4 regions of the Streptomyces sp. NPDC090499 genome follow, and region 4 is predicted to be linked to each of the others. Evidence: riboswitches for the same ligand, from Rfam matches in the RefSeq annotation. Region 4 holds a riboswitch; each other region holds the start of a gene.

Region 1 (4,343 bases), on a different contig from region 4:
CGCGGCCGGGCTCTCCGGGGCCGACGACGTCGTGGTCACGGCGACCCTGTCGAAATCGCTGGGCAGCCAGGGCGGGGTGGTGCTGGGCCCGGCCCGGGTGATCGACCACCTGGTGAACGCGGCCCGGACCTTCATCTTCGACACCGGCCTGGCCCCCGCCGCGGCGGGCGCGGCGCTGGCGGCGCTGCGGCTGCTGCGCCGCGAGCCCGCGCGTGCGGAGCGGGCCCGCGAGGTGGCCGCGGAACTGCACGCACGGCTGACCGCCGCGGGTCTGGAAGCGGTACGTCCGGACGCCGCGGTGGTCTCCGTGCGAGCCCCGTCCCCGGAGCAGGCCGTGCGGTGGGCGGCCGACTGCCGTACGGCAGGCCTGGCCGTGGGCTGTTTCCGTCCGCCGTCGGTGCCGGACGGCATCTCGCGGCTCAGGCTGACCGCCCGTGCGGACCTCTCCGGGGCCGAGATCGAACGCGCTGTACGTGTGATCGGCAAGACACGACCATGAGTCGGCGTGACACGGCCGGGCCTGGCTCGCGAGCGGATACGGAGTCGGGAACGGATGGGTGCGAGTCTGATCGATTTCGTTCGTGTCTGATCAGACTCTTCGGGGGCTGATCAGCCGGCGAGTGCCGCCGTGAAACCCGCCCAGCTCTCGGGGGAGAAGAGCAGTGCGGGTCCGGCCGGAGCCTTGGAGTCGCGCACGGCGAGCAGTCCGGCCGACGGGCCGGAGCGCGGCCGTGCCGTCTCCACGCAGTTGTTCGCTCCGGTGCTGTAGCTGCTGCGCAGCCACCGCAGTCCGTGCAGATCAGCACTTGAAGGTACGTTCCGAGGCAGTGCAGTCATGGTGCCTCCTTACGCGCCGTCAGCTATTGCGGCGATGTAATCCAACGAGTCCTCGGGCGAAAGGGCGTGGATCCGGAGCGTGTCGAAGGCCTCCGTGTAGGCCTGCAGGTCTTCTTTCCGCTCCAGGTAGAGGCTACTCGTCAACTGGTCGATAACAACCACGTCCAGATCAGAAGTGCTCGGAAATGAGAAGATTACGAAAGGTCCGGTGATGCCGATATGCGCTCCGGCCGCGAACGGCAGCACCTGGAGCCGTACCTGCGGCAGCCGGGCCGCCTCCATCAGCCGCTCCAGCTGCCGTGCCATCACACCGGGACCGCCCACCTCCCGGCGCAGCACCGCCTCGTCCAGGACCGCGCTCAGCTCCAGCGGCGGATCGTTGCGCAGCACGTCCTGCCTGGCCAGGCGTACCTCCACCAGGGTGTCCAGGGAGTCGTCGGCGTGCCCGTCCATGGCCGCCCGGGTCACCGCGCGTGCGTACTCGGGGGTCTGCAGCAGCCCCGGTACGACCAGGGTCTCCAGCGTGCGCATCGCGCGGGCCTGTGACTCCAGGCTGATGAAGTCCCGGTAGGCGGGCGGCAGGACCCCACGATAGGCGTGCCACCAGTGATGCCGGCCCGCCGTGTCCTCCGACCCCGCCAACACCAGCAGCAACTCGCGCAGTTGCCCCTCGACCACGCCGTAGGCGTCCAGAAGTAACCGCACATCGGCCGGTTTCACACCGCTGGCGCCGGTCTCGATCCGGCTCACTTTCGACTGATGCCAGCCCACCAGACGGGCGGCCTCACCGCTCGTGAGGCCGGCGCCGGTGCGCAGTGTGCGCAGTTCGGCGCCCAGTTTCCGGCGGCGTACCGCGGGACCGTTCTGCATGGGCTACTCCTTACTCCTTCCGAGCCGCCCAAATACGGTCTGAGGTCGCAGAGTTCACCGCTTCGAGCGACAGATATATGCATATCTTGGTGGATCGCTCCCCGTGACCGGCCCGGTAATGGCAGTCTGGCGAAGAAGCACCAGTCCGGGACCGTACTCGAACCATCCGCTCCGTGTCGGACTCCGGTCCCGAGGAAAGGGACGACGTCGCCATGGCAGACCACCTGGAAGCATCCGTCACTCTGCCGAGCGATCCCGCCTCGGTCTCCGCCGCCCGCTCCTACGTGCTGGACACCCTCGCGGAGTGGGGGCTGCCACGGGAGACGGAGACCGCGGACACCGTCCGCCTCATCGTCTCCGAACTCGCCACCAACGCCGTGCAGCACACCTTCGGGCAGTCACCCACCTTCACGGTGGACCTCGTGCTCGACCGGGACGAGCAGCTGTGCATCGGCGTCACGGACAGTCATCCGCGCTTCCCGAAGAGACTCCCCGCCGCGGTCCAGCAGGACAACGGACGCGGCATGGTCATCATCCGCTGGCTGACCGCCGAGTGCGGCGGCAAGCTCCGGGTGCGCCCCACCCGGGAGGGCGGCAAGACCGTCTCCATCGAACTGCCCTGGACGGTCCCGGCGGGCACCGTCACGGCGGCCGGCCAGCAGGAGCCGTAGCCCCGAGCCCCTGCCGGCCGGCCGTCGTGGGAACGGGTCAGCTGACCCGGCCGTACCAGACGCTGCGCGTCCAGATCTTCTGGAGCCTGACCACGTCCCCGGTCTTCGGGGCGTGCCAGATCTTTCCCTTCCCGGCATAGATGCCGACGTGGTACACGCTGGACCCCGAGTGGAAGAAGACCAGGTCCCCGGCCTTGCGGTTGCCGGCCGAGATGTGACGGGTCTTGTTGTACTGCTGGGCAGCCGTACGAGGCAGCTTCTTGCCCGCCTTCTTGAACGAGTACAGCGTCAGCCCGGAGCAGTCGAACCTGTTCGGTCCGGTGGCGCCCCACCTGTAGGGCGAGCCCTTCTTCGAGGCGGCGACCTGAAGTGCCTTCGTCGCCATCGTGGCGGCCGAGGCGTCGGAGGCGACACCCGGTATCACGATCGAGCCGCCCACGGCGGCGATGGTCAGCGCCGAGGCCGTACCGGCCCGGGCCATCAGCGACGGAACACGATTGAGCGCAGTCATGCGCAACCCTTCGTCAGCCGCCTGTGAAGGATGACCTGTCGGATTCGGGCTGGCGAAGTTGCCCGGCCGTGTCACCACGGCTTCACCCCAAGGGCTGCTCGGCCCGGTCATGGCGTGACCGTGCCGGCGACCCGTCGTGCTTGGGTCCTCCACTCCTGCCGATGCACTTCTGTCGACGGGTCAATCCGGGCGGCGGCAGGACTCGGCGTCCGCCCGGACCGCCCCGCCGCTGTGGCGGGGGCTTGTCGTCAGACAGGGATCTTCACTCACGCGTGTCCGAAAATCCCAACGGAATCGGGGATTTGTGGGGTTACTCACCACCCACCCGTTCGGGTGGACAGCCTTCTGTTCGATTCTCCGTCAACTGCCCTGCGTAGCCCCGGACCTGCGCGGAAGCCGCCCGCGGGCACCCCCGCGCAGGCAACCTGAGCGGCTTCCGCGGTCGGGTAAAACCACGCCACGCTCCGCCGAACGGCGGTAACCCCTTTGGGTCGTTTCGGCTCCGGCCCGCCCGCGCCGTCGACGGGCCGGACCGGAGTCCGGCGGGTGTCAACCTACGCAGTCGGGCGGGAGCGCGACGCGAGCGGTCCGGCGCTCGCCGTCGAGCACCCGCAACGCACGTGCCAGCGTGTCCCCGTGAAGCTCCGTCTCGCCCCGCAGATGCATCAGGGCGAGCGCGTCACGCAGCTCGGACGCCGCGCGCACCAGCGCCTGCGCGGCGCGCAGCCCGCGGTAGGTGTCCTCGTTCCGCGCCGGATTGATCCGGCCCAGCAGATCCACCACGTCCAGATAACGGTCGATCAGCTCGCCCTCGGCGCGGGTCAGCGCCGGCAGCGGCGGAAGCTCCGGTGGCAGCATCGGCCGCTCACCCCGCGTCCGGCAGGCCGGGCAGGGACCGGCGGGTGGGCACCACCCGGTCCACCAGCCCGTACGCCAGCGCCTGCGGCGCGTCCAGGACCAGGTCCCGCTCCAGGTCCTGGTGCACCTGTTCGGCGGTACGCCCGGTGTGCCGGACGAGCATCTCCTCGATCATCGCCCGGACCCGGTCCAACTCCGCCGCCTGGATGGCCAGATCACTCGGCTGGCCCTGTACCGGTTCCGGCAGCGACGGCTGCTGGAGCACAATGCGCGCGCCGGGCAGCACGGACCGCTTGCCCGGTGTGCCGGCCGCCAGCAGGACCGCGGCCGACGCCCCGGCCTGCCCGAGGCAGACCGTCTCCACGTCGCAGCTCATGTACTGGACCGTGTCGTAGACCGCGGCCATCGCGCTGTAGGAGCCGCCCGGGGAGTTGATGTACAGGGAGATGTCCCGCTCCGGAGCCGTGTACTCCAGGTACATCAACTGCGCCATCACGTCGTTGGCCGACACCTCGTCGACGGGCGTGCCGAGGAAGACGATCCGCTCCTCCAGCAGCTTCGAGTACGGATCGAGGGTGCGCTGCCCCGCGGCCGTG
Region 2 (4,343 bases), on a different contig from region 4:
GCGCGATTCGCAGTCTGGGCCGCCTGGGCGTTCCCATGTACGCGATCACGGAGGACGCGTACACGCCGGCGGCTTCGTCCCGCTATCTCAAACGGGCGTTCGTGTGGCCGACGACGGGCGCCGAGGAACCGGACCATCTCGTCGAGGGGCTGCTGCGCATCGGCCGCCGCATCGGCCGTCCGACGGTGCTGATCCCCACCGACGAGGAGGCCGCCGTCCTGATCGCCGAGCACCAGGACGCGCTCGGTGACCGCTTCCTCTTCCCGCGCGTGGACCCGGAACTGCCCCGCCGGCTGGCGAGCAAGCAGGGCCTGCACGAACTGTGCGTGGAACACGGCATCCCGAGCCCCGCGGCCGCCTTCCCCGACTCGTACGACGAGATCGCCGACTTCGCGGAGAAGGCCCGCTTCCCGATCGTCGCCAAGAACCGTGAGGCATTCGTCCGGCGCAAGCAGCCTGCCGTCAACGGGACGACGCGGATCGCCACCCGCGAGGGACTGCTCGCCCTCGCCCGTGACTGGGGCACCCATCCGGGTGTCATCCTCCAGGAGTACCTCCCGAGGGAGGAGGCCGAGGACTGGATCGTGCACGCCTACTTCGACGCCGACTCCACACCGCGCGCTCTGTTCACAGGAGTCAAGGTCCGCTCCTGGCCGCCGCACGCCGGCATGACCGCGAACGCGTACGTCGTCGACAACCCGGAACTCGCCGACCTCGCCGCGCGTTTCATCAAGCAGATCGGCTTCACCGGCATCATCGATCTCGACCTGCGCTTCGACCGGCGCGACGGGCAGTACAAGCTGCTCGACTTCAATCCGCGGATGGGTGCCCAGTTCCGGCTCTTCGAGAGCGAGTCGGGGGTGGACGTCGTCCGTGCCATGCATCTGGACCTGACCGGCCGCCGTGTGCCGGAGGGGGAACAGCGCGCCGGCCACCGTTACGTGGTGGAGAACATCGACCTGCCCGCCCTCCTCGCCTACCGCCGCAGCGGCTACACGACGCCGCACGCGCCGAAGCGGCCGAGCGGGACCGAGCTCGCCTGGCTGGCGGGTGACGACCCGCTGCCGTTCGTCACCATGCTCGCCCGCTTCGTGCGTCCGGGCGCGAAGCACCTCTACCAGCTGTGGCGCACCAACCGCCGCGGCTCCCGCAACGCCACGAAGTAGGGCCACGGCGCCGGTCCACGCCTGGCACCACGAGGGGCCGGACCGCCATCCGGTCCCGAGGGCCACGCCTCCTCCCCGGGCTGAACCTGTCGAACACCACCACCGGAGGCGGCCGCCCGAGGATCCTCTCGACCCGGCCGCCGCCGTGCGGATCCCGGACCGGCTGTATGCCCGCGTCGGCGCAGCGCAGCCCCGACAGCCCGTGCCTGGCGTCCGGTTCGACGGCCTCGCCGTCCCCGTCGAACCGGATTCCGAGCCGCCGGACCTCCCCGACGTGCAGCGCATCGCCGCCGGGTCTCGCGGCAGTTGCCGAGCGTCTCGGAAAACGCAACGCCCGTCACTGACAACAGCCCCATCACGGAGGCGGCGGGCGCCACTTGAGGCCGAAACGCACGTGAGTCCCGCAGCCGTACTGTCCGTATTCTCTGATCATGGTCGCACCCTCCCCGTACTCACTGATCGCCACCGACCTGGACGGCACGCTGCTGCGCGGCGACGACACCCTCTCGGAACGGTCCCTGGCCGCGCTCGGGCGGGCTCGCCGGGCCGGAGCCCAGCACCTCGTGGTGACCGGCCGTCCCGCCCCGAGAGTGCGGCCGCTCCTCGACGACCTCGGCTGCGCGGGGCTCGCGGTCTGCGGCCAGGGCGCGCAGGTGTACGACGCCGGAGCGGACCGGCTGCTGTGGTCGGTCACCCTGGACCGGGAGCTGGCGGAGACGGCACTCGGCAAGATCGAGGCCGAGGTCGGCCAGGTGTACGCGGCGGTCGACCAGGACGGTGTGGACGGGCTCACGCTCATCGAGCCGGGCTATCTGATGCCCCATCCCACACTGCCCGCGCTGCGCGTCGCCCGGCGCGACGACCTGTGGTGCGCGCCCATCAGCAAGGTGCTGCTGCGCCACCACACCCTGTCCGACGACGAACTGGCCACGACCGCCCGCTCGGTCGTCGGATCGCTGGCTACGGTCACGATGTCGGGGCCGGGCACCGTCGAACTGCAGCCGTGCGGCGTGACCAAGGCGACCGGGCTCGCGCTGGCCGCCGACCGGCTGGGGCTGAGCCCCGGGCGGGCCATCGCCTTCGGCGACATGCCCAACGACATCCCGATGTTCGAGTGGGCGGCCCACGGGGTGGCGATGGCCAACGCCCACCCCGAACTCAGGGCGATGGCGGACGAGATCACCACGTCGAACGAGGACGACGGCATCGCCGTCGTCCTCGAAAGACTCTTCGACTGAAGCGGGACGTCGATCAGTACGCGCCGTGCACGTTGTCGATCGAGCCGTACCGCGCGGCGGCGTAGTTGCAGGCGGCGGTGATGTTCGCGACCGGGTCGTAGACGTCGAACGACGTGCCGTCCACGTGGTACGTCTTGAACGTCGGGTCGATCACCTGGAGCAGGCCCTTGGAGGGGATGCCGGCGGCCGCGTTGGAGTCCCAGAGGTTGATGGCCTGCGGGTTGCCGGAGGACTCCCGCATCACGTTGCGGTAGATGCCGTTGTAGGTGCCCGGGATCTTCTTCTCCGCCATGATCGCGAGCGACTCGCGGATCCAGCCGTCGAGGTTGTTCGGGTACCCGGCGAGGGTCGTCGAGGCCGTCGTGGTGGTGGAGGAGGCGGCGGACGCGGTCGTCGCCCCGATGAGCGGGAGGGCGAGGACGGCGGCGCCGGTGCCGACGACGGCGAGTCGGCGGACGATGTCGTTACGGCGGGGACGGCGGTGCTGAGCGGCTGCAGGCATGGCGAGGTTCCTCTCCGTCGCCTGCGAGGTGAGCTGTCGGGTTCGGGCCCGGGGAGTGCCCGGCCGCACCGCCCGAAGGCGATACGACTTCACCCCTAGCCGTTCCGGAACGACGTCTGTTCTCTGACGTCGGTCGCCCGGTCCGGCGACTTACCTGGGTCCCCCGCTCCTGCCATGCGAATGAACTCGTCGATGGGTCACTACGGGCGGCGGCAGGATTCGGCGTCCGCCCGGCGAGCCGGAACGTATGCGAGAGCACATGTCCGAAACAAGAGCCTGATTCACACAACATGCCGATTGACCTTGATCTGCGCCGCATGAGGCGCTTGATCCTTTGCGGTTGCCAACCCTCAACTGGCCCACAGGGAAAGGGGAGAGAGGGTCGCCTAACAGCCTTTGCCGTGTCCGGGTCCACGTGACCTACTTCACGAATACGCAATGGCGGCAAATCGGGCATGTGGGACTAGTGGAATCCGCCTTTTTCCTGGTTCGGCGGAATACCGCCAGGCTCGTATTCGTTTGAATTGCACTCGCCGATGTCCTTATATGGATGATTAGAGAGATTAGTCCGAATTGATGGCCTCTGGGGCTGCTGGCCGATGCGGGTCGGGCGAGGAGGGTGGGTGCGTGCCGCTGGCCGGGCTCAACGGCGCAGGTGAGGCGGCCGGTTGGTGGGTCCGGGCGCGGAGAGTGCGTCGAGGGTCGATGTGCGGGCGCGTGATTCTCGTCACGTCGGGGAGGGTGCCGGGGGGCGGGGATCGCCGGTGGGTGTGTCCATCGTGAGGACGGAACCTCCCCTGTGGTGCCAGTCGTTGACATGGCGGCGGCCCGAGTGGGAACCCGGGCGTGTGTTGTCCCTGCGGGCCGGCAGAGGTGCTGCGGGCACCGTGTGCGGATAGGGATGCCGTTCCGTCGGCCGACGGGGTGACGGTCAGGGGGAGCACGCATCCAGGAGTCGCAGGCCGAAGGGTGCATGCCGAGCGGCGCAGACCGAGGGGTGCGGGTCGGCGGAATGCGGAGGTCGTCGTGCGAGGTCCCGTGGAGGAAGGGTGTATGGATGGATACGGGATGCCGCCGTTCGTGCATCGGGTGCCCCTGTCCGCTCGGGCGGACGGAGGAGAGTGCGCCCGGACGGGTGGCGACGTCGGCCGGGGCGAGCGGGGCCGTTTCCGGGCGGCGGCCGTGCGGAGGGCCCGCCGCCGGACGGGCCCGGGATGCCGTCCCGGATCCGGACCCGGTGCGGTGACCGGTGCGGGACACGACCAGTGCCTCGGTTCGGGACAACTGACCGCACTTCCTGTTAAGTCAGTGGATGTCAGGTCATATCAGCTGATCAAAAACATAACGGTCGTGATCCGATAGCGCCCGGGGTGTAACCGTGGGCGCTATCGGTGATCGAAACCTGACCGGATACGCTGACTTGAGTGATGGCAGCGA
Region 3 (4,343 bases), on a different contig from region 4:
GTTGCGGATCGTGGCGCCCCGGAAGGCGTAGATCGACTGGTCGGCGTCACCCACGACGCAGAGTTCGGCGGGGGGCAGGTCGTGCTCGCCGGGCGGGGTGTCGGTGCCGTCGGCGCGGACACCGGTGCCGACCAGTTCGCGCACGAGGGCGTACTGGGCGTGGTTGGTGTCCTGGTACTCGTCGACCAGGACGTGCCGGAAGCGGCGGCGGTAGTGCTCGGCGACGTCCGGGAAGGCGCGCAGCAGGTTGACCGTCGTCATGATCAGGTCGTCGAAGTCGAGGGCGTTCGCCTCGCGCAGCCGCGACTGGTAGAGGGCGTAGGCCTGGGCGAGGGTCTTCTCGAAGCCGTCGCTGGCGCGGGCGGCGAAGTCCTCCTCGTCGACCAGCTCGTTCTTGAGGTTGCTCACCTGGGCGCTGAACGACTTCGGCGGGAACCGCTTGGGGTCGAGGTCCAGGTCGCGGCAGACCAGGGCCATCAGGCGCTTGGAGTCGGCGGCGTCGTAGATCGAGAAGGAGGAGGTGAAGCCGAGCTTCTTGCTCTCCCGGCGCAGGATCCGCACGCAGGCGCTGTGGAAGGTCATCACCCACATCGCGTTCGCCCGCGGGCCGACGAGGTGCTCGACGCGCTCCTTCATCTCGCCCGCGGCCTTGTTGGTGAAGGTGATCGCGAGGATCTGGCCCGGGTGCACCTGGCGTGCGCCGAGCAGATGGGCGATGCGGTGGGTGAGCACACGCGTCTTGCCGGAACCGGCGCCGGCCACGATGAGCAGCGGTGAGCCGGCGTGCACGACGGCTGCCCGCTGGTTGTCGTTCAGCCCCTCCAGGAGCGCGGCCGTGTCCAGGGCCGGGCGGGCTGCGCCGTCGCGGTAGTAGGTGTCCCGGTCCGGGGGCACGTCGAACTTCCCGCCGAACAGATCGTCCGGAACCGGCTCCGGAGCGTGCTCGTCCTCGGGCGGCGGCGGAGGTTCCTCGTCATGGCCGCGGGGGGCCTGGAGGCTCGCCAGGAAGCTGTCGTCAAAGAGGCTGCTCATCGCTCTCCGAGTCTAGGGCGCCCCACCGACAACCGGCCGCCGCCCCGAAAACTCGCCCCGGTGACCGAACAGATCCACTCCGTCACGGCAGGTCGACGCGCGTCCCGCAGCCGCGAACACTCACCTCGAACCTTCCGACACCACCAGGCAAGTCGCCCATAACGTTCCGAATCGCCCCACCCAGATACGCCGCAACGCCAAGGTCACGAAAATGTATCGGGCATATCGCACATCAAACTTCACAGGGACCACACGAGTTGGCTAGCGTGCCGGGCAGGCCGTACGACCCCCACCGGCGAACATCGCCGGGCCGCACGGCCTCCGCCGAGTCCGGAGTGCCGCCGCGCACCCGGAGCCGGGGACCCACACCGACCTTGGGGTGAATCGGTCCCGACTCCCCACCGGGGGAACGGACCGTAGGGCAACCCTTCCGAACCACCCGCCCGAACCCGACAGCTAACTCGGTAGGCGGAACATTGGAAGGAGTCGCCCCCGTTGGCGTCGCACCGCAAGTCCCGGCCGTCAGGAACACGCGCGGCAGGCATACGCACCCCCGCCCTGGCCACCGCCGCCCTCACGTCCATGGCCCTGTTCTCCCAGACGGCCGAGGCCGCGCCCTCCGACGACGGCAAGCCGAGCCTGGAGGAGGTCGAGAAGAAGGTCGACTCCCTGTACCGGCAGGCGGAGTCGGCGACCGAGAAGTACAACGCGGCCAAGGAGCGGACCGGCAAGCAGCGCAAGCAGGTCGACACCCTGCTCGACGACGTCGCCCGGCGCACCGACCGGCTCAACAAGGCGCGTGAGGAACTGGGTTCGTTCGCGGCGGCCCAGTACCGGACCGGGGCGAGCGTCCCCGACACGGCGACCTTCCTGCTCGCGGACAGTCCCCAGGACTACTTCGACCAGGACCAGTTGATGAGCCGCCTGACCTCGCGCCAGAAGGGCGCGGTCGACGACTACGTCACCGAGCAGTCCGCGACCATGAAGAAGCGGCAGGAGGCCTCCCAGAGCCTCGAGACGCTCACCGAGACGCAGGACGACCTCAAGACCGCCAAGACCACCGTGCAGACGAAGCTGGCCTCCGCGCGGGAGCTGCTGTCCCAGCTGACGGCCGCGGAGAAGGCCCGGCTGGCGGCGATCGAGAAGCAGCAGCAGGAGGCGGCGGACCGCAAGGCGGCGGAGCTGGCGAAGCAGCAGGCCGCGGCGGCCGAACAGGCGGCGTCGTCGTCCTCTGCGTCGAGCGGCTCCTCTTCCGGCTCGGGCTCCTCTTCCGGCTCCAGTTCCGGCTCCGGCTCGGACTCCGCCTACGCCACGAAGGCAGCCAAGGCGATCGCCTTCGCCCGCGCACAGATCGGCAAGCCGTACGTCTGGGGCGCCACCGGCCCCGGCTCCTACGACTGCTCCGGGCTCTCCCAGGCCGCCTGGAAGGCCGCGGGCGTCTCCCTGCCCCGCACCACCTACGACCAGGTGAACGCCGGCACCACCGTCTCCCTGGCCGACGCCGAGCCCGGCGACCTGGTCTTCTTCTACGACGACGTCAGCCACGTCGGCATCTACATCGGCAACGGCATGATGATCCACGCCCCCAAGCCCGGCGCCTACGTCCGCGAGGAGTCGATCTACTACGGCGGCGAGTCGATCATCCACAGCGTGGTGCGCCCGGCCTGACCCCGCGGGGCGCCCGTCACCTCTCGGGCGCCCCCACCCGCTTCCCTCCGCCGGCCCGCACACACCACGGCGCCCGCCCGCCGTCACGCAACCCCGGCCTCCTGCCGAAGCCCCCTGGCACTCCTGTCCGCCGCGACCGTACGTTCGCGCGTCCGGCGCGGTTTTCGGGCCGCACGCGCGCGTGCCCCGCCCGCACCGCGGCCGGCTCTCCCTAGCATCAGGGACATATCCGGCATGTCACCTCTCCGCGCCTGGTGGGCGCAGCGTCCGCCCGCGGCCGGGGCCGCCGTGATGGCCACCGGCATCATGTCGGTGGGGCTGCACCTGGTCGGCGCGGAGACCGTGTCCAGGGTGGCGCTGGCGGTGGCCGGCGCGATGTGGGTGGCGCTGGCCGCGGACTTCGTCGTACGGCTGGTGCGCGATCGCCGGCAGTGGGCGGAACAGGCGCGAACGCCGGGCGCGCTCACCGCGGTGGCGGCGACGGCGGTGCTGGGGACACGGTTCTCGGCGCTCGGGTGGCAGACCCTCGCCGAGGCCCTGCTGGCGCTGTCGGCGGTGCTGTGGCCACCGCTGCTGGTCCTCGTCGTACGGCACTGGAGGCCGAGGATGCCCGGCGCGGTGTTCCTGGCCTGCGTGGCCACGCAGGGGCCAGCCGTGCTGGGCGCGACGCTGGCGGCGGCCCTGACCACGGCATGGCTCGCGCACCTCTCGCTGGTCCTGTTCTGGCTGGGGCTGGCGATGTACGGGCTCGCGGTGCCCCGGTTCGAGTGGCGGCAGATCACCCGGGGGCCCGGTGACCAGTGGGTGGCGGGCGGCGCGCTCGCGATCTCGGCGCTGGCCGGGGCGGGACTGCTGGCCGCCGACAGTGCGCGGCTGTACCTCTGGAACGACGACGACCGGGGCGTCCTGCGCACGGTGACGGTGGCGCTGCTGGTCCTGGACCTGGCCTGGTACGTCGTCCTGCTGGCCGCGGAGGTGGCACGGCCCCGGCTCCGTTACGACGTGCGCCGCTGGGCGACGGTGTTCCCCATGGGGATGACGGCGACGGCGACGCTGTCGGTCGCGGCCGCCGTCGGCGGCGCCTGGCTGAGGTGGCCGGGGCGGGTGCTGGTGTGGGTGACGGTGGCGGCCTGGCTGGCGGTGGCGGCCGGTGCGGCGGCGAGCGCCCGTGCCGCACTCACGAAGGCCCGCTGAGGGTGCCGGGGATCGGGTCGTCCGCAGGACGGCTCAGGTCCACAGGACGGCTCAGGTCCAGAGCACGGCGATGAAGATGTTCACCACCGTGAGCAGACCGACCAGGCCGAAGGCACCCTTCTCGACCTTCTCGTCGTCCCGTTTCACGTAGACGAGCCCGAGGATCACGATCAGCAGGGCGAGCTTCACGCCGATCTTGATCGTGTTGACGTGGTGGTCGTCGGCCTCGTTGAGGCCGACCAGGATCACGCCGGTCGCGAGCATGGTGAACGCGCCGTGCAGCATCCCGGGGACGAACCGGGCCGTGCCCTGGCCCATCGCCTTCATCTGGGTGAGGAAACCGCCGAGGAGCGCGGCGATGCCGATGATGTGCAGGCCGACGAAGAGATGGATGAGTACGTCCATGGCCCCGGAGCCTAATCAGGCCCGTACGGGGCACCGGCCACCGC
Region 4 (4,343 bases):
GGTCATCGAGGCCGCCATCGACGAGGAGCTCGCCCGGTTCGCCGAGGAGGGCCCGACGCCCGAGGAGATGGAGCGCGCCCAGGCCCAGTTGGAGCGCGAGTGGCTGGACCGGCTCGGCACCGTCGCGGGCCGCGCCGACGAACTGTGCCGTTTCGCCGTCCTGTTCGGCGACCCGCAGCTCGCCCTGACCGCCGTCCAGCGGGTCCTGACGGTCACCTCGGAGGAGGTCCAGGAGGTCGCCAAGGCCCGCCTGCGCCCCGACAACCGCGCGGTGCTCGTCTACGAACCCAAGTCCCCGGAGACCGTCGAGGACGCCGACGTACCCGAGGACCCCGAGGCCGAAGCCACGGTCGAAGCCGGCGACAACGACGAGGAGACGGCCAAGTGACCGAGCTCGCCACCATGGACTTCCACCCCCAGCCGCAGCCCGGCGAGGCAAAGCCCTGGGCCTTCCCGGCCCCCGAGCGCGGCACCCTGGACAACGGCCTGACCGTGCTGCGCTGCCACCGCCCCGGCCAGCAGGTCGTCGCCGTCGAGGTGCTCCTGGACGCGCCCCTGGACGCCGAACCGGCCGGCCTGGACGGCGTCGCCACGATCATGGCACGGGCCTTCTCCGAGGGCACCGACAAGCACGCCGCCGAGGAGTACGCCGCCGAGCTGGAGCGGGCCGGCGCCACCCTCGACGCGCACGCCGACCACCCCGGTGTCCGCGTCAGCCTGGAGGTCCCGGCCTCCCGGCTCGCCAAGGGCCTCGGGCTGCTCTCCGACGCCCTGCGGGCCCCCGCGTTCGCCGAGAGCGAGGTCGAGCGGCTGGTCCGCAACCGCCTCGACGAGATCCCGCACGAGCTGGCCAACCCCAGCCGCCGGGCCGCCAAGGAGCTCTACAAGCAGCTGTTCCCGTCGGCCGCCCGGATGTCCCGGCCGCGCCAGGGCACCGAGGACACCGTCGAGAAGATCGACGCGGCCGCCGTCCGGGCCTTCTACGACCGGCACGTCCGCCCCGGCACGGCCACCGCGGTCGTCGTCGGCGACCTGACCGGCATCGACCTGGACGAGCTGCTCGGCGAGACCCTGGGCGCCTGGCACGGCTCCACCGCGCAGCCCCGCCCGGTCCCGGCGGTGTCCGCCGACGACACCGGCCGGGTCGTCATCGTGGACCGCCCCGGCGCGGTCCAGACCCAGCTGCTCATCGGCCGCGTCGGCCCCGACCGGCATGACCGCGTCTGGCCCGCCCAGGTGCTCGGCACCTACTGCCTGGGCGGCACGCTCACCTCCCGCCTGGACCGCGTCCTGCGCGAGGAGAAGGGCTACACCTACGGCGTCCGTTCCTTCGGGCAGGTCCTGCGGTCCGCCCCCGACGGCAGCGGCGCCTCGATGCTCGCCATCAGCGGCTCCGTGGACACCCCGAACACCGGCCCGGCCCTGTCGGACCTGTGGACGGTGCTGCGCACGCTCGCCGCCGAGGGCCTCACGGACGCCGAGCGCGACGTGGCCGTGCAGAACCTCGTCGGGGTGGCGCCGCTCAAGTACGAGACGGCGGCGGCCGTCGCGGGCACCCTGGCCGACCAGGTCGAGCAGTACCTGCCCGACGACTTCCAGGCCACGCTGTACCGGCAACTGGCCGCCACCGGCACCGTGGAGGCCACCGCGGCGGTCGTGAACGCCTTCCCGGTGGACCGCCTGGTGACCGTCCTCGTCGGGGACGCGGCGCAGATCAAGGAGCCCGTGGAGGCGCTCGGGATCGGCGAAGTCACGGTCGTCGCCGCCGAGTAGCGGCACGCGCGTGCGGAGCCCTGGTGGCCACCCGGCCACCAGGGCTCTGGAATGTCCGAATTGGGGCGGAGGTTGCCTGTCTGCCCTGTGGGATACGCGACAAAAGCAGTGATCCGTTTGAGCATTGAAGGCGGGCCCTCGTAGGTTCTTCCGGGCTGTCCGTCAGGCATCGCGCCGCGTCCGCGGCACCGGACAGCCATCGCCGAGTCCCCGTACGGCGCGAGCCAGGGGAGCCGGGGACCCACGCAGTCCCTGGGGTGAATCGGGCGCCCGCGCGTGTCGCGAGGGGGTCCGTAGGAGACCTTCCTGCTCCGAACCCGTCAGCTAACCCGGTAGGCGAGAGGGAAGGAAAGGACCAGCCTCTACATGGCGTTCATGTGCGCCTCCGGGAAGCACCGTCGTCCCGGCCGGGTGAAGCGCACCACCGCGCAGGCCGCCGGCATCGCGGCCCTCACCACCACCGGTGTCATCGGCACCGTCTCCGCCGCCCCGGCGCTCGCCGCCGAGAACTCCGTGGAGCAGACCGGCCTCACCCCGGTCATCACGATCAGCGACTCCGTCGCCGAGCAGATCGACGCCCAGGCCGCCGCCCAGAAGGCGGTCGCCGAGCGCAAGGCTGCCGAGGAGGCCGCCCGCAAGAAGGCCGCGGAGCAGGCCAAGAAGGAGCGCGCGGCCGAGGTGCGCGCCGCCCGCGAGGCCGAGCGCAAGCGCCTCAACACCTTCGTCGCGCCGATCAGCGACTCCTACGTGTCCACCGGCTACAAGACCGGCGGCTCCCTGTGGTCCTCCGGCGCCCACACCGGCATCGACTTCCACGCCGCCAGCGGCACGGTCGTGCACGCGGTCGGCACCGGCACGGTCGTCTCCACCGGCTGGGGCGGGGCGTACGGCAACGAGATCGTCATCAAGATGGCCGACGGCATGTACACCCAGTACGGCCACCTCTCGTCGATCGGCGTCTCGGTGGGGCAGCAGGTCACCCCGGGCCAGCAGATCGGCCTCTCCGGCGCGACCGGCAACACGACCGGTCCGCACCTCCACTTCGAGGCCCGTACGACCGCCGAGTACGGCTCCGACGTCGACCCGGTCGCCTATCTCCGCAAGCACGGCGTGGACGTCTGACGAGAGCCGGACGGCTGCCGCACCGGGGCCGACGCGGCCTCGGTGGTCCGGTGCGGGAGCGTCGGGGTTGCCCGCGCAGTTCCCCGCGCCCCTGAAGGGGCGCTGCGCCGACGCCCCTGAAAGGGGCGCGGGGAACTGCGCGACCGGCCACGAGGCACCCGCACCCGACCACCGCGCGACACCCACTCGTGAGATCTTCCGAAGCCCCGGCCCGCGCGCCGGGGCTTTCGTCGTTTTCGTGCCGTCACTGTCCAAAATATATCCCTGGATTCCGGCCCCCCTTCGGAAATTCCGGCTCATTGCAATAGAGTCACGGAACGGACGCCACTCGGCGGCGTTTCCCGGGGATTAAGGCGGAGGTCGGACATGCGTATTCCGGCGCACTCGGTATGCACGGCGATCCGGGACGACATCGTCGCGGGTGTCTACGAGCGCGGCAGCCGCCTCACCGAGGAACTCCTGGCCCGTCGTTACGGGGTCTCGCGCGTCCCCGTCCGTGAGGCCCTGCGCACCCTGGAGGCGGAGGGCTTCGTGGTGACGCGCCGGCACGCGGGCGCGTGCGTGGCCGAACCGACCGAGCAGGAGGCCGCCGACCTGCTGGAGATGCGCATGCTCCTGGAGCCGCTCGGCGCCTCCCGGGCCGCCCAGCGCCGCACCGAGGCCCACCTCAAGGTGCTGCGCGGACTGGTCAGGCTGGGGCAGGAGCGGGCCCGGCGGGGCAACAGCGAGGATCTGCGCTCCCTGGGCGGCTGGTTCCACGAGACCCTCGCGCAGGCTTCCGGAAGCCACGCCCTGACCTCGACGCTCACCCAGCTGCGCCACAAGATCGCCTGGATGTACACCGTGGAGACGCCCGCCAACCCCGTGGAGTCCTGGACGGAGCACGGCGCCATCGTGGACGCGGTGGCGCGGGGGGACGGCGACCGGGCCCGGGCGATCACGGCGATGCACACCGAGCGCTCGACGCTCTCCCACCGGCTGCGATTTCCCGGCGCCTCCGAACGGGCGAACGGTGTGAGGACTTCGCAACATCCCGTAAACATGTCGGGCCTGCGGCATTAACACGCGCGCCGTATACAAAGAGGTGTTATTCGGCGGGGCGTATTTCCGCTGCCCGAATTCACGCGCGCCGGGAATTCACGGTCGCGCTCGTTTCGTGTGCCCGCACCAAAGCCGGGTGCGGGGGTCTCCGTAAACTCCGGGGCGGGGCGTCGTAAAGCCGGGTGCGGTCCGGTACGGGCGGTGGTGAAACGGCGGGACCGCGCCGACCCCCTGGGGAGTGGCGCGGCCCCGGACGTGCGGGTGCAGGTCGCTCAGACGGTCTCGGGGAGCTCTTCGAGACCCTCGGCGACCAGCTTGGCCAGGCGGTCGAGAGCGGCGTCCGCGCCCTCGGCGTCGGAGGCGAGGACGATCTCCTCGCCGCCCTGGGCGCCCAGCCCCAGGACAGC

The links. A riboswitch is a leader RNA that binds a small molecule or an ion and turns the genes downstream of it on or off. The one in region 4 is predicted to bind cyclic di-AMP.
Region 1: another riboswitch for cyclic di-AMP. It lies ahead of ACIQVL_RS19735 (C40 family peptidase); the one in region 4 lies ahead of ACIQVL_RS40070 (M23 family metallopeptidase).
Region 2: another riboswitch for cyclic di-AMP. It lies ahead of ACIQVL_RS14650 (transglycosylase SLT domain-containing protein); the one in region 4 lies ahead of ACIQVL_RS40070 (M23 family metallopeptidase).
Region 3: another riboswitch for cyclic di-AMP. It lies ahead of ACIQVL_RS13665 (NlpC/P60 family protein); the one in region 4 lies ahead of ACIQVL_RS40070 (M23 family metallopeptidase).

Annotation. Positions count from the first base shown of each region.
Region 1 covers NZ_JBIVXP010000005.1:96,936-101,278, forward strand. The annotation lists gene ACIQVL_RS19715 (8-amino-7-oxononanoate synthase) at 1-499, shown strand, start outside; gene ACIQVL_RS19720 (DUF397 domain-containing protein) at 610-837, opposite strand; gene ACIQVL_RS19725 (helix-turn-helix domain-containing protein) at 847-1,707, opposite strand; gene ACIQVL_RS19730 (ATP-binding protein) at 1,920-2,378, shown strand; gene ACIQVL_RS19735 (C40 family peptidase) at 2,416-2,889, opposite strand; cyclic di-AMP (ydaO/yuaA leader) riboswitch at 2,893-3,077, opposite strand; gene ACIQVL_RS19740 (hypothetical protein) at 3,439-3,747, opposite strand; gene ACIQVL_RS19745 (ATP-dependent Clp protease proteolytic subunit) at 3,755-4,343, opposite strand, start outside.
Region 2 covers NZ_JBIVXP010000003.1:581,478-585,820, reverse strand. The annotation lists gene ACIQVL_RS14660 (ATP-grasp domain-containing protein) at 1-1,166, shown strand, start outside; gene ACIQVL_RS14655 (HAD family hydrolase) at 1,598-2,404, shown strand; gene ACIQVL_RS14650 (transglycosylase SLT domain-containing protein) at 2,418-2,906, opposite strand; cyclic di-AMP (ydaO/yuaA leader) riboswitch at 2,912-3,108, opposite strand.
Region 3 covers NZ_JBIVXP010000003.1:365,822-370,164, forward strand. The annotation lists gene pcrA (DNA helicase PcrA) at 1-1,032, opposite strand, end outside; cyclic di-AMP (ydaO/yuaA leader) riboswitch at 1,345-1,520, shown strand; gene ACIQVL_RS13665 (NlpC/P60 family protein) at 1,528-2,700, shown strand; gene ACIQVL_RS13670 (tellurite resistance/C4-dicarboxylate transporter family protein) at 2,935-3,894, shown strand; gene ACIQVL_RS13675 (hypothetical protein) at 3,946-4,299, opposite strand.
Region 4 covers NZ_JBIVXP010000017.1:33,968-38,310, reverse strand. The annotation lists gene ACIQVL_RS40080 (M16 family metallopeptidase) at 1-388, shown strand, start outside; gene ACIQVL_RS40075 (M16 family metallopeptidase) at 385-1,773, shown strand; cyclic di-AMP (ydaO/yuaA leader) riboswitch at 1,964-2,127, shown strand; gene ACIQVL_RS40070 (M23 family metallopeptidase) at 2,140-2,895, shown strand; gene ACIQVL_RS40065 (GntR family transcriptional regulator) at 3,262-3,957, shown strand; gene ACIQVL_RS40060 (HPr family phosphocarrier protein) at 4,209-4,343, opposite strand, start outside.